One region of the Cyanobium sp. A1C-AMD genome, then DNA from elsewhere that is predicted to be linked to it. Evidence: predicted binding sites of a transcription regulator. Region 1 holds the regulator's gene; the other holds the start of a gene.
What was found. Region 1 encodes HrcA, which represses chaperone genes, less so after heat shock. Its sites were predicted from a motif close to TTAGCACTCNNNNNNNNNGAGTGCTAA; they were not measured.

Region 1 (7,368 bases):
GGCCGCGGCTGAGGCCTGGAAGGATCCGGCCTTCACCGACCGGCTCAACCACCTGCTGCGCACCTATGTGGGGCGGCCCAATCCCCTCTATGAGGCTGAGCGCCTCACCGAGCACTACCGCCGGCCCGAGGGCGGCCCCCGCATCTGGCTGAAGCGAGAAGACCTCAACCACACCGGCGCCCACAAGATCAACAACGCCCTGGGGCAGGCGCTGCTGGCCCTGCGCATGGGCAAAAAGCGGATCATTGCCGAAACCGGCGCTGGCCAGCACGGCGTGGCCACGGCCACCGTTTGCGCCCGCTTCGGCTTGGAGTGCGTCGTCTACATGGGCGCGGAAGACATGCGCCGTCAAGCCCTCAATGTGTTCCGCATGCGGCTGCTGGGGGCAACGGTGTGTCCCGTCACCGCCGGCACGGCCACCCTTAAAGACGCCACTAGCGAAGCCATTCGCGACTGGGTCACCAATGTGGAGAGCACCCACTACATCCTCGGCTCGGTAGCTGGTCCCCACCCCTTCCCGATGTTGGTGCGCGATTTCCACGCCGTGATCGGCGAGGAAACCAAGCGCCAGTGCCACGAGGCCTTTGGCCGCTTGCCCGACGTGCTGGTGGCCTGCGTGGGCGGTGGCTCCAACGCCATGGGCCTGTTCCATCCCTTTGTTCAGGACACTTCCGTGCGCCTAGTGGGGGTAGAGGCCGCCGGCGATGGCGTGGCCACCGGCCGCCATGCAGCCACCATCACCGAGGGCCGTGTTGGGGTGCTGCACGGCGCCATGAGCCTGCTGCTGCAGGACGAGGAGGGCCAGGTGCAGGAGGCCCACTCGATCAGCGCCGGCCTGGATTACCCCGGCGTGGGCCCTGAGCACAGCTACCTCAAAACCATCGGCCGGGCCGAATACGGCGCCGTCACCGACACCGAGGCGCTGGACGCCCTGCAGCTTCTGTGCCGGCTGGAGGGCATCATCCCGGCCCTGGAAACGGCCCACGCCTTCGCCTGGCTGGAGAAGCTATGCCCCACTCTGGCCCCCGGCACCGAGGTGGTCCTCAACCTCTCGGGCCGCGGCGACAAGGACGTCAACACCGTGGCTGAGAAGCTCGGCGACAAGATGGGGGGCTGATCCCAGCCTGCTGGCCTCAGCCCAAGACCGGGAAGTCGAAACGATTGCAGAAGAGCGAAAATAGCACCTGCCACAGGTTGGGGTGCTCCTCGAGCTCTCGGGCTGCCTCGCTCTCAATCGTTTGCAGCTGATCGGGGCTCAGCTCGAGGCCGGTGGCAAGACGAGCAAGTATCTCGCGCTCTTGCTCGCAGATGAATTCATCATCCTGCTGATGCCTTGATGCGGAAGCCACCATCACGGCAGTTTTCATGGCCAGTTCCCGTTGCTCTGGATTTATCAAGGCGGCCAGCTCCTCGATGCAGGCTGGATCAGATAATTGAGCTTCCCAATTAATAATTTTGGCCTGAAGTTTATATTGTTTACTCAGAGAGTCCAGGAGGTTTTCCTCTTCAAGAGATACCCCGCCATCGGCAAGGGCAACCAGATTGAGAATTCTCAGGATCACCCCTGCTGATTGGTGGTCCATTAACTGGTTGAGCTGATACTTGGAATCAGTTTACCGGCTTCGACTGGTGAAATATTTGATATTGCAATTGATCGCTAAGGGTCCGATCTAGCGCAAGAGCCTCTCCAGTGCCTGGGCCACCGAGCCCACGGCAGCTCGGGCTGTGGCGTAGGCCATGCGCATCGGCCCCACCAGGGCCACCTGGCCCACGCCGCCGTCGCCGCTGCGGTAGTTGGCCTGCACCACGGCGCACTGGTGCAGGGCCCGGTGGGGATGCTCGGCGCCGATCCAAATGCCCGGCTGGGGTAGCAGCTGTTGGGGCGCATCCTCCACCAGCTCCACTAAGGGGCGCAGGCTGAGGGTCTGGCTGAATTCCGGCTGGGCAAGCAGGCCAGCGAGGCCCATGGCTACAGCGCCTTCGCCCTCCAGCTGCCGCGACTGCCCATGGCTAGCCAGCGCTTGGCGCAGCACGGCGCCGCTGCTGGTTAGGTGGGAGGGCAGGGCCGCCCAGTCGATGCTGCCGCCATCCAGCTGGGCCGCGACCCAGCGCTCCAGGGACGCCAGTTCCGCTACTGCAAGGCAGGGCAGCCGCAAGTTGAGGCTGCTGGCTGTGGAGCCCCCCTCCACCAGGAACACCAGCAGGCGTTCACCACTGGCCACCAGTCGGAGGGCCTGCAGCTGGGACTGCTGGCGTTGGGGCCTGGTGATCAGGCTGAGCAGGCCCGTGAGATCTGCCAGGCGCCGGCTCAGATGCAGGAGCAGATCGTCGAGGGCTGCCCACTGCAGGCTGAGTCCGGTGAGTTCGCGCTCTAGCTGTAGGGCGGCCGCGCCTGGCGCGGGCAGCAGCTGATCAACGTAGGTGCGGTAGCCCTGCTGGCTGGGGATTCGGCCAGCGGAGGGGTGGGGCTGGGTGAGCAGGCCACGCTGCTCCAGGGCCCCCATGGCTGAGCGCACCGTCGCCGGGCTGGCCTGCAGGCCAAAACGGCGCACCAGGGTCTGGCTGCCCACCGGCTCCATCGTGTCGACGTAGTGGCGCACGGCGAGCTGCAGTACTTCCTGCTGCCTGGCGGGCAAGGGCCTGGGGGAGGCGGACTGCAAGCGGGCGCCGCAGGAGTGAGGCGATCGTACGCAGCCCAGCGGTTCTCAGTAGCGGGGTACGGCCGGATCCACCTCCACACTCCAGGCGTCGATGCCCCCTTGCACGTTCCAGACGGCAGTAAAGCCGTGTTCCTGCATCAGCCAGCAGCCCAGATGCCAGCTGCGCACACCGGCGTGGCACAGCACGGCCACGGGCCGGTCGCGGTCGAGCAGCTGGTTGAGCTGGCCAATCCACTCGTTAGATCTGCCCAGGGGCAGATGCACCACGGCATGGGGCAGGCGGGCCAATTCCAGTTCGGTGTCTTCGCGCACGTCCACCAGCTGGATCGCCTCGCCCCGCTCCAGCCGCTCTTGCAGGTCGCGGGCCCGGATTGTCTGCGGTGTCGTCTCGATAGGTGCCATGGCGGGCAGACGGGGTGGCTTGGGGTCAAGATGGACCCATCCTGCGTGGGGCGCATGAAGGCCCGCCCGTTTTTGGCGGTCGTGCTGGCGGTGGCATTGCTGTTGCTGAGCCTGGCGGCGGGTGGCTGGTGGCTGGTGCTGCAGCTCTCCCCCCTGCAGCTGCAGCACCAGCAGCTGGTGTCGCCCCGGGCGGCCCGCTTTGTGCCCCGCCAAGCCGCCCTCAGCCTTTATTTGCTCAGCGATGGCGAGCAGCCGGTGGGCTACGCCCGGGCGGTGGCCCCCCCCCGCCAGCGGCGCCAGGCGGCTGAGGCGGTCGCCGGCCTTAGGGATGGCGCTTTCGCCGCCGCCGGCCTCGACTATCCCGGCGAGCTGGCCCCCTGGTTGGGCCGCGAACTTGGCTTTGCCCTACTGGCTTCCGAGCCCGGGGAGGCGCCTGATGGTTGGTTGCTTGCCCTGCGCAGTCGCGACGCTGACGGTGCCCGCCGCTTTCTGCAGCGCTTCTGGCAGACCCGCAGTCTTGCTGGCACCGACTTGCAGATCAGCAGCTACCGCGGCATGGGTTTGATCAGTGGCCGTGGTGCCCTGGTGGGCACCACCCCGGTGCCGATCGCTACGGCGCTGATCGACGACGACCTGGTGTTGATCGCGTCGGGTCGGGGGGTGCTGGAGCAGGCCCTTGACGTCTCCCAGATTGATGAGCTCAACCAAGCGGCCAGCCCCCGCTTTAAGCAGGCGGTGCAACGCCTTGAGCAGGGGGCGCTGCTGTTAACAGCCCGGCCAGAAACCCTGGGGCCCTGGTTGGGGTTGCCGGATGAGTTCACGGCGCCTGGGGTCGTGCAGGAGCTGGTGGCCAGCCTGCGTCCCGATAACCGCTCCTTGGAGCTGGATGCCCTTCTGCAGTTCGCTGCAGATGCCGCAGTGCCGGCTCCCTCTGCGGATGGCATTGGGGAAATTGACTCCACGGGAGCCGCTCTTTTAGCGGCCCTGCAGGGCCCTTCAGAGAGCTTGGCCCTGGTGCAGCGCCCCGCCGCTTGGCCGGCCTACTGGCAGCCCCTGCTGGCGGCAGTCCTGCAGGCCGAGCCGGGATCATTCCCGGCCCTGGTGACTGCCGCCGCCGATGGCCCGCTGCTGCGCAGTGAGGCAAGTCAGGGCTGGCTGCTGGGCACTGGCGCCGACCAACCGCAGCCGGAGGCCCTCGCAGGGGTGCTGGCGGCCGAGGGATTGATCGCCGCGCCGCTGCCGGTGGAAGGGGATCCCGATCTGCGGGTCTGGACCAGGCTGGAGGCTGGCCAGGCTGGACGCCGATTCGTCCGCGGCGATGCCAACCAGCTGCAGGCCAGCCTGGAGGGCGCCCGCTCCAGCCAGGGCCGCCTGGCCTGGTGGGGTCAGACCCTCGCGGTGCTGCAGGAGCAGCGTGACTCCCGCAAGCCGCCCCGGCTGCGGCTGGAGCAGCTCGCCGGCCTCGATCTACCCCAGGCTCCCCTGCAGTGGGCTATGGCGGCGGGCCGGGCCCAGCCCTTGCTGCAGCGCTGGAGCACCTGGCAGCTTTTGTCGGCCCTGGCTGGCCAGCCCCTGGCCCCGGCCGTGCAGAGCCTGAGCCTGGGCTGGGAAGCTCAGCCTGACGCCAACCTGCACCTCAAGGCCCGCCTTGAATTCGGTTGATGGCTATGGCAAAACTTGAACCAGTTGAGCGCGAACTGCTGCTCTGGCGCCACGGCATTGCCGAAGATCGCCATCCTGATCGCCCTGATCAGGAGCGGGCTCTTACGGCTGAAGGCCGTCAGCGCACTGCGGCCGTGGCGGCGGAGTTGTGCCGCTTGCAGCTCCACTGTGATCGCCTGCTGAGCAGCCCCCTGCGGCGGGCGCTGCAGACCGCTGAAATTGGCGTGGCGGCTGGTCTAGCGCCGGCGCTGGAGTTGGAGGATCGCCTGGCGCCGGGTGGTGATCCGCGGCCGCTGCTGCAGGCGGGCCCTTGGCGGCGCCTTGGCCTGGTGGGCCATGAGCCAGACCTGGGCGAGCTGGCCTCGAGCCTGCTGGGGTTGCCGGCGGGCTCGATTTCGGTGCGTAAGGCCGGCATCGTGCTGCTGCGCCTGGGCCCAACCGGCGCCAGCCTGGAGGCCCTAATTGGCCCAAGGTTGCTGCGGCTACGGCGGGATGGCCAGCGGCAGCCGTAAGTTCGCCTTACTGAGTGCGGTGGAAGCTTGGTAGTTACAGGAGCGGCGACCCCAGCCCCATTTCGGCCGGGTTTGGAGGGGGTGCCGGCTACCCAATCGTCGATCTGCGACATCGATGGCCAGCGGGGGGTGCTCACCTATCGCGGCTACCCCGTAGAACAGCTGGCATCTTGCAGCTCCTTCCTGGAGACGGCCTACCTGCTGATCTGGGGCGAGCTACCCACCGCTGAGCAGCTGCAGGAGTTTGAGCAGGAGGTGCAGATGCACCGCCGGGTCAGCTTCCGCATTCGGGACATGATGAAGTGCTTCCCCTCCGGGGGGCATCCGATGGATGCGCTGCAGAGCAGCGCCGCCTCCCTGGGCCTTTTTTATTCCCGTCGAGCCCTCGACAACCCCGAATACATCGTTTCGGCGGTGGTGCGGCTGATCGCCAAGATCCCCACGATGGTGGCGGCCTTCCAGCTGATCAGGAAGGGTCAAGATCCGATCCAGCCCCGCGACGACCTGGCCTACGCCGCCAATTTTCTTTACATGCTCACGGAGCGGGAGCCCGATCCGCTGGCGGCCCGCATCTTTGACGCTTGTCTGATCCTGCACGCTGAGCACAGCCTCAACGCCAGCACCTTCAGCGCCCGGGTGACGGCCAGCACCCTCACCGACCCCTATGCCGTGGTGGCGTCAGCGGTTGGCACCCTGGCGGGCCCCCTGCACGGCGGTGCCAATGAAGATGTGCTGGAGATGCTCGGCCAGATCGGCAGCCCAGATCAGGTGGCGCCCTGGCTGGATCGGGCGATTGCCGGCAAGCAAAAAATCATGGGTTTTGGCCACCGGGAATACAAGGTCAAGGACCCCCGGGCTGTGATTCTCCAAAGTCTGGCGGAGCAGCTCTTTGACCAGTTCGGTCACGATCCGATGTACGACCTAGCCCGCAAGCTGGAGGAGGTCGCGGCCGAGCGCCTGGGGCCTAAGGGAATTTTCCCCAACGTCGACTTTTATTCAGGCCTTGTGTACCGCAAGCTCGGTATCCCTGAAGACCTCTTCACGCCCATTTTTGCTATCGCCCGCACGGCTGGCTGGCTGGCCCATTGGAAGGAGCAGCTGGGGGCTAATCGCATCTACCGGCCCTCCCAGATCTATACCGGTCAGCCCTCCCGTGACTGGCAGCCCGTGGGGGCCCGCTAAGTTGACCCCATCTAAGCTGCCGCCATGCTGACCACCACGGCTCCGGGCCTGGATCTAGAGGCCAGTTTTGAGCAGGCCCTGCAGGGCTTCGGCCTGAGTCCTGCCGCCGCCCACCTGTTGTGGCTGCCCCTGCCCATGGTGCTGGTGCTGGTGGCGGCCGTGGTGGGCGTGCTGGTCAACGTCTGGCTTGAGCGCAAGATCTCAGCAGCGGTGCAGCAGCGCATCGGTCCTGAATATGCCGGCGCCCTCGGCGTTCTCCAGCCGATGGCCGATGGCCTCAAGCTCGTTTTCAAGGAAGACATCATTCCGGCCCGGGCTGACGGCCTGCTGTTCACCCTCGGCCCAGTGCTGGTGCTGATTCCGGTGATCCTCAGCTGGTTGGTGGTGCCCTTCGGCCAGCACCTGCTGATCAGCAACGTCGGCATCGGTATCTTCCTTTGGATCTCGCTGAGCAGCATCCAGCCGATTGGCCTGCTGATGAGCGGCTACGCCTCCAACAACAAGTATTCGCTGCTGGGCGGTCTGCGGGCGGCGGCCCAGTCGATCAGCTACGAGATCCCCCTGGCCCTGGCTGTGCTGGCCGTGGTGATGATGAGCAACTCGCTCAGCACCGTTGACATCGTCAACCAGCAGACCGGCGCTGGCATCCTCAGCTGGAACATCTGGCGTCAGCCGGTGGGCTTCGTGATCTTCTGGATCTGCGCCCTAGCCGAATGTGAGCGCCTGCCCTTTGACCTTCCTGAGGCGGAAGAGGAGCTGGTGGCTGGCTACCAGACCGAGTATTCGGGCATGAAGTTCGCCCTCTTCTATCTGGGCAGCTACATCAACCTGGTGCTCTCGGCCCTGCTGGTGTCGGTGCTTTACCTAGGCGGCTGGGGTTTCCCCATCCCCGTGGAGTGGCTGGCCAGCTGCCTGCACCAGCCGATAGATGCACCCTTGGTGCAACTGAT
Region 2 (7,368 bases), on a different contig from region 1:
GGTGCGGATGACTCTCCTGTTAAGCGACGCAGTACGAGGCGATTCAGGCTGATGCCTTGCTGGCGGGCCTGCTCCTTCAATTGGTCCAGCTGGGACTCATCCAGGCCGCGAACACTGATGGCTGGCATCACTGATATCACTAGCTGATTGCAAGCTAGTGCAGGTCTATGGCATCCAGACCCTTGACGCTGCTCAAAAGTGCCGCCGTGCTGGGAATCACCACATCGGCGCCGGCCTCCCGCAGGCGCGCCTCGTAGGCGGCTCGCGCTTCGGGCTGGCTGTGCAGATGGGGTGGCGCTACCGCAAAGCTCAAGAAGCGCTGCCCGGGGCACTGGGCGCGGGCGCGCTGCACGGTGAGCACATCGGCCACCGTGTCGCCCAGGTAAATCACCGGCGCTGCGCCAGCCCCCAGGCTCTCGCCGGCCAACCGGCTGGCTAGCTGCAGCAGGCCGGTGGGATCGGGCTTATCTGGCGCATCGCCCATGGCAATCAAGGGCGGATTGGCCAGCTCCAGGCGGGTTTCCAGCACGTAGCGGCAGGAGGGGGGCTCGGAGCCACTCACGAAGCCGTAGGCCAGACCTGCAGCCTCCAGAGCGGCAAAAAAAGCTTGCTGCACCTGTAGAGGCTCGTCGCGGATGAAGCCCCGCCAATGGCCCGGATCGCCGGCGGGATCGCCGCCGAAATAGAAGCCTTCGAACACCGCCACCAGCTCCTCAAACGCCGGTAGCGGGTTATGGCCGGTGCGGCGCAGCAGCTCCATCGAGGCCTGCCAATCGTTGTTCCAGCTTCCTTCGCTTTTGAGGCGGTCGATGGCGGCGGGCTCGGGACGCTGGCCATGGAAGTGGTGCACCGTTTCGACGATTGCCCGGCGGTAGCTGGCGCTCACATCGCGGATTACGCCATCGATGTCGAACAGCACTACGGCCCGGGGCGAAGAGGCGAACATGGGCATCAAGATTGGCTTTCAGGAACGGGCATCGCTTTCAAACTGGACGCTGGCTGCAGCGGTGGCCTCACTGCCGAATAGTTCAGCTGCCAGTGCCGGGCTGATCGTGAAGGTGTTCAGCCCTTCAGCGGCCAGGTGGCTGAGTTCGCTGGGCTGGCGCAAGCTGGCCACCAGCAGCCGCACGCTGGAGCCGAGCCCCGCAAGGCATCGCTGCATGGTGACCACTTCAGCTACCCCATTGCGCCCCTGATCCTGGATGCGGCCCAGGTAGGGGGCGATGTATTCGACTCCCAGGGCCGCGGCGATCAGCACCTGGTGGGGCTCGTAGCAGGCGGTGAAGGTGACGGCAACGCCGGCGCCAACCAGCTCCCGGGCAACCGCTGCTCCCTGCTTGGTCACCGGCAGCTTCACGGCGATGCGGCCGGGGGCCAGGGCCGCTAGTTTCTGGCCGCAGCGCAGCATGTCTGCCGTGGTGGCGCCCCATGCCTGCAGGTGGAGTTCGGCGATGCCATGGGCCAGGGCCGTGCGGCTGAGGGCTGCCAGGCTGTCGAGGGTGCAGGGCTGGGCGGCCCGGCGCAGCAGGGTGGGGTTGGTGGTTACGCCGTGAAATAGGCCGCTGGCCAGCCACTGCTGCCAGGCTTTGGGATCTGCAGAATCGAGGAACAGGCGCAGGGCCATAGCCGCAGGCGGGGGCCGAGGGCGGCCAGGCGGCTGGTAGGTTAGTTCTTTGCTCTGTTGCCTTGAGCACTGACCCCATGACAGCCTTCGAGAGCGCTCCTGACGCAGCAGTAACCGAATTGGCCGAAGTGGCCGCGGCTGCCGAAGACACCACCACCCAGGGGCGTCCGGTGATGCGTGGCGGCAGTGCGGCTCTGGCGACCGCCATCATTGATGAGGATGGCGTTCCTTCTGGCTATACCCCCAAGGCTGACGAAGGTCGTTTCCTGCTCAAGATCCTGTGGCTGCCTGACAACGTCGCCCTAGCGGTGGATCAGATTGTTGGCGGTGGTCCGAGCCCTCTTACTTCTTACTTCTTCTGGCCCCGGGAAGATGCCTGGGAAACCCTCAAGACCGAGCTCGAAGGCAAGAGCTGGATCACCGATAACGAGCGCGTTGAGGTGCTCAACAAGGCTACCGAGGTGATCAACTACTGGCAGGAAGAAGGAAAAGGCAAGAGCCTGGACGACGCCAAACTCAAGTTTCCTGATGTCACTTTCTGCGGTACCGCCTGATCGTCGCTGAATTCTGAAGCTTAGTTTTTGCCCGGATAAAAATTTATATCTACCAGCGCTCCGCGAGGAGTGCTTTTTTGTGCATCTTTTTTGCTCATTAACGACATAACCATAAAAATTCCGGAAGTCAACCCTGGGTACGGGTTGACTTCCGGAATCAAAATCTTTGAATACTTAGATTCTTTGAAAATCTAGAATGTTTGGAAATCTAGATGGCTTTGCTTGCTTGGAATCGGGCGCGAGACGCAGCCAGTGCTTGCTGGGCTTTGACCTTGTCTGGGCTAGCTGGCTTGCCCTCGAATGCAGCTGCTGCCGATTGGGCAGCCTCAAAGGCAGCCTCTGCGGATGCAGCATTAATTGAGCTGCCGAGCTCAGCGGCATTCACCAAAACGGTGACCTCGTCGGCCTCCACTTCAGCGAAACCACCCATTAGGGCGATCGTTGACCAAGCGCCGCCGGAGCGCAGACGCATTACGCCTGTATCCAGTGCTGCCAGCATGGTGACGTGGCCAGGAAGGATACCTACCTGCCCAGTAGTGCTTGGCAGGATTACCTCTTCGGCGGTTCCATCAAAAACGCTCTGATCAGGGGCCAGAACGCGGAGGGTGAGACTCATGGGTAGGGGTCCTCAGGGAAAAGCAGGAATCAACCCTTGGCTTCGGCAAGAATCTTGGCGGCCTTGGCCCTCACCTGGTCGATGTTGCCCACTAGGTAGAAGGCAGCTTCAGGTAGGTCGTCAAGCTCGCCGGCCAGAATCATGTTGAAGCCCTTGATCGTGTCGTCCAGCTTGACGTACTCACCCTTTTGACCGGTGAAGATCTCGGCCACGAAGAATGGCTGGGAGAGAAACTTCTCGATCTTGCGGGCCCGGTCAACCGTGCGGCGGTCGTCCTCGGAGAGTTCGTCGAGACCAAGAATCGCAATGATGTCTTGGAGCTCTTTGTAGCGCTGCAGGGTGCTTTGCACGGAGCGTGCAGTGCGGTAGTGCTCATCACCTACCACCGCTGGCTGAAGCATGGTGCTGGTGGAATCCAGAGGATCCACAGCCGGGTAGATGCCCTTGGAAGCCAGGCCGCGGCTCAGCACGGTGGTGGCGTCTAGGTGGGCAAAGGTGGTGGCAGGTGCCGGGTCGGTCAGGTCGTCTGCAGGTACGTAGACGGCCTGGATCGAAGTGATCGAGCCTTCCAGGGTGGAGGTGATGCGCTCTTGCAGCATGCCCACGTCGGTGCCGAGGGTGGGCTGATAGCCCACAGCTGAAGGCATGCGGCCGAGCAGGGCCGATACCTCTGAACCGGCCTGCACGAAACGGAAGATGTTGTCGACGAACAGCAAGACGTCTTGCTTGTTCGTATCGCGGAAGTGCTCAGCCATGGTGAGTGCCGAGAGACCCACGCGCATGCGGGCACCAGGGGGCTCGTTCATCTGGCCATAGCAGAGCGCCACCTTCGACTTGGAAAGGTCGTCGGGGTTGATCACACCCGATTCCTTGAATTCCTCGTAAAGGTCGTTGCCTTCGCGGGTGCGCTCGCCAACGCCAGCGAACACGGAAACGCCGCCGTGCTCCTTGGCGATGTTGTTGATTAGCTCTTGGATCAGCACGGTCTTGCCAACGCCGGCACCGCCGAACAGGCCAACCTTGCCCCCTTGGCGGTAAGGAGCCAGCAGGTCGATCACCTTGATGCCGGTCTCAAAAACCTTGGGCTTGGTCTCCAGCTCAGTGAGGCTGGGGGCGGCGCGGTGGATCGAAGCGGTCACGCTGGTGGTTACTGGACCCTGCTCATCCACGGGCTCGCCGAGCACGTTGAAGATGCGACCGAGGGTGGCTTCGCCCACGGGTACGCAAATTGGGGCGCCAGTATCAACTGCCTCCATGCCACGGACCAAGCCGTCGGTGGTGCTCATGGCCACAGCACGGACTCGGTGATCGCCCAGCAACTGTTGGACTTCAGCAGTTAGGGCGACTAGCTGGCCGGCCGAATTTTTGGCTTCAATCCGAAGCGCGTTGTAAATCTTGGGCAGCTTGCCGGCCGGGAATTCAACGTCTAAAACCGGGCCAATCACCTGCCGGACGGTGCCTTTGGTGCCGGTGGCGGTAGCAGCTGCCATAGGTAAGGAAATCTTGGGGAAGCGCAGGGGGAATCAGCCCGCCTGAAGCGGCGCAACCTTACCACCGCGACAGGCGGTGAACCCTGTTCAGCAACTGTTCGCCCTGGTGGTTCGGTCACCCGCACGGTCTGGGCCTGGGCACTGGAACTTGATTGGGCATAAGTTGGCACTCGTAGAGCTCGAGTGCTAAATCGCCCCTCAGGCCCACTCAAGTTCACTGTTCTGTGGCGTCTCAGGCGTCATGTCATTGCTCCCGCAATCCATCCATGGCTGCTGTTTCTCTCAGCGTCTCCACGGTTAAGCCCCTCGGAGATCGCATTTTTATCAAGGTGTCCGAATCGGAGGAGAAAACCGCCGGCGGCATCCTTCTGCCTGACACCGCTAAGGAAAAGCCCCAGGTGGGCGAGGTGGTGCAGATCGGCCCAGGCAAGCGCAACGACGACGGCAGCCGCCAGGCTCCTGAGGTCAGCGTTGGCGACAAGGTGCTCTACAGCAAGTACGCCGGCACCGACATCAAGCTCGGCAGCGACGAGTTTGTGTTGCTTTCCGAGAAGGACATCCTCGCCATCGTCAACTGACGACTGGCCGATTACTGAATCCGAACTAACCCCATAAGGACATCGCCTTCCATGGCTAAGCGCATTATTTACAACGAGAACGCTCGCAGAGCTCTCGAAAGAGGTATCGACATTCTGGCTGAGGCCGTTGCTGTCACCCTTGGACCCAAGGGCCGCAACGTGGTCCTGGAGAAAAAGTTTGGTGCTCCCCAGATCATCAACGACGGCGTCACCATCGCCAAGGAAATTGAGCTCGAAGACCACATCGAGAACACCGGTGTTGCCCTGATCCGTCAGGCCGCCTCCAAAACCAACGATGCCGCCGGCGACGGCACCACCACCGCCACTGTTTTGGCCCATGCCATGGTCAAGGCAGGCTTGCGCAACGTGGCTGCAGGCGCCAATGCGATCACCCTCAAAAAGGGCATCGATAAGGCTTCCGATTTCCTCGTAGGCAAGATCAAGGAGCACGCCAAGCCCATCTCCGACTCCAGCGCCATCGCCCAAGTGGGCACCATCTCCGCCGGCAACGACGAAGAGGTAGGTCGCATGATCGCCGATGCGATGGACAAGGTCGGTAAGGAAGGTGTGATCTCCCTGGAAGAAGGGAAATCGATGACCACCGAGCTGGAGGTCACCGAAGGCATGCGCTTCGACAAGGGCTACATCTCGCCCTATTTCGCCACCGACACCGAGCGCATGGAAGCGGTGCTCGAAGAGCCCTACATCCTGCTCACCGATAAGAAGATCGGTTTGGTGCAGGACCTGGTGCCCGTGCTTGAGCAGATCGCCCGTACAGGCAAGCCCCTGCTGATCATTGCCGAGGACATCGAGAAGGAAGCCCTAGCCACCCTCGTTGTGAACCGCCTGCGCGGCGTGCTCAACGTGGCGGCAGTCAAGGCCCCTGGTTTCGGTGATCGCCGCAAGGCCATGCTCGAGGACATCGCCGTTCTCACCAACGGTCAGCTGATCACCGAGGACGCCGGTCTCAAGCTTGAGAACGCCAAATTGGAGATGCTGGGCACCGCCCGCCGCATCACCATCAACAAGGACACCACCACCATCGTGGCCGAAGGCAACGAAGTGGCCGTCAAGGCGCGCTGCGAGCAGATCCGCAAGCAGATGGACGAAACCGACTCCTCCTATGACAAGGAGAAGCTGCAGGAGCGTCTTGCCAAGCTGAGCGGCGGTGTGGCCGTGGTCAAGGTGGGTGCCGCCACCGAGACCGAGATGAAGGACAAGAAGCTGCGCCTGGAAGACGCCATCAACGCCACCAAGGCGGCTGTTGAAGAAGGCATCGTTCCTGGTGGTGGCACCACCTTGGCCCACCTGGCCCCCGCCCTCGAGGAGTGGGCTGCGGCCAACCTCTCTGGCGAGGAGCTGATCGGCGCCCACATCGTGGCCTCCGCGCTGACCGCACCCTTGATGCGCATCGCTCAAAACGCTGGCGTCAATGGCGCTGTCGTGGCTGAGAACGTGCGCAACAAGCCCTTCAACGAGGGCTACAACGCCGCCACCGGCGAGTACGTCGACATGCTGGCTGCCGGTATCGTCGACCCCGCCAAGGTGACCCGCTCCGGTCTGCAAAATGCCGCCTCCATCGCCGGCATGGTGCTGACCACCGAGTGCATCGTGGCTGATATGCCAGACAAGAAAGATGCTGCTCCCGCCGGTGGCGGCATGGGCGGCGGCGACTTCGACTATTGACAGCGAGATGGGTGCCTTCGAGGCCCCTCTCCGTCATCGTCAGCGAGGGCAGAAGGGTTTTCCTTCTGCCCTTTTTTTGTTCGTTTCCGTTCAGCCAAGCGGGCCCATCCATCCCGGCTGTATCGGTTGCCACCTTTAAAGGCTCTTTTGGTAGCGGTTGCTACTGGCTGCTGATCCGTTGGTCTTCAGGGTGGCGCCTGGTTTTGGCTCAGCTGTGCCGCTTCTGTTTGCAACCGATCTGGCCCTTCGCAGTGCCAACAATGGTTTTGTGTTGGTGAGTGCCGCCCTGGTGCTGATGATGACGCCAGCTCTGGCCCTCTTTTATGCGGGCTTTGTTCGCAGCCGCAACGTGCTTAACACCATGGTGATGAGCTTCACCGCCATGGCCCTGGTGAGTGTGCTCTGGGTGTTGTTCGGCTACAGCCTGGCCTTCTCTCCCGGCAGCGGTCCCCTAGCTCCTTTCATCGGCGGGTTGCAGTGGGCGGGGCTCAGCAATTGGTCGGCTCCCTATGGGGATGGGCAACTCAGTCACGGTGCCGTTGCCCTGTTCCAGGTCACCTTTGCGATCATCACTCCGGCGCTGATTTCCGGTGCGGTGGTGGAGCGGATGCATTTCCGCGCCTGGATGGTGTTTCTGCTGCTCTGGAGCACCTTCATCTACCTACCCCTGGCCCACATGGTGTGGGGCCCAGGTGGGTTCCTGGGCAGCTCCGGCCTCGGTGCCATCGACTTCGCCGGTGGCCTGGTGGTGGAACTGGCCTCGGGCGTGGCCGCCGCCGTTGCTGCCCTGGTGGTAGGCCGGCGTCGCAGTGGGGGCGTG

Region 2: the regulator HrcA is predicted to act here: its motif matches at 4,448-4,474, upstream of groES (co-chaperone GroES).

What each region holds. Positions count from the first base shown of each region.
Region 1 is NZ_JAGQDB010000008.1:29,126-36,493, reverse strand. It holds gene trpB (tryptophan synthase subunit beta) at 1-1,117, shown strand, start outside; gene KBY74_RS02770 (hypothetical protein) at 1,134-1,583, opposite strand; gene KBY74_RS02765 (heat-inducible transcriptional repressor HrcA) at 1,671-2,579, opposite strand; gene KBY74_RS02760 (rhodanese-like domain-containing protein) at 2,706-3,062, opposite strand; gene KBY74_RS02755 (DUF3352 domain-containing protein) at 3,093-4,724, shown strand; gene KBY74_RS02750 (histidine phosphatase family protein) at 4,730-5,236, shown strand; gene KBY74_RS02745 (citrate synthase) at 5,264-6,418, shown strand; gene nuoH (NADH-quinone oxidoreductase subunit NuoH) at 6,443-7,368, shown strand, end outside.
Region 2 is NZ_JAGQDB010000001.1:64,415-71,782, forward strand. It holds gene KBY74_RS00350 (hypothetical protein) at 1-128, opposite strand, end outside; gene KBY74_RS00355 (TIGR01548 family HAD-type hydrolase) at 155-946, opposite strand; gene KBY74_RS00360 (transaldolase family protein) at 965-1,624, opposite strand; gene KBY74_RS00365 (30S ribosomal protein PSRP-3) at 1,702-2,178, shown strand; gene atpC (ATP synthase F1 subunit epsilon) at 2,387-2,794, opposite strand; gene atpD (F0F1 ATP synthase subunit beta) at 2,824-4,284, opposite strand; gene groES (co-chaperone GroES) at 4,551-4,862, shown strand; gene groL (chaperonin GroEL) at 4,914-6,548, shown strand; gene KBY74_RS00390 (ammonium transporter) at 6,763-7,368, shown strand, end outside.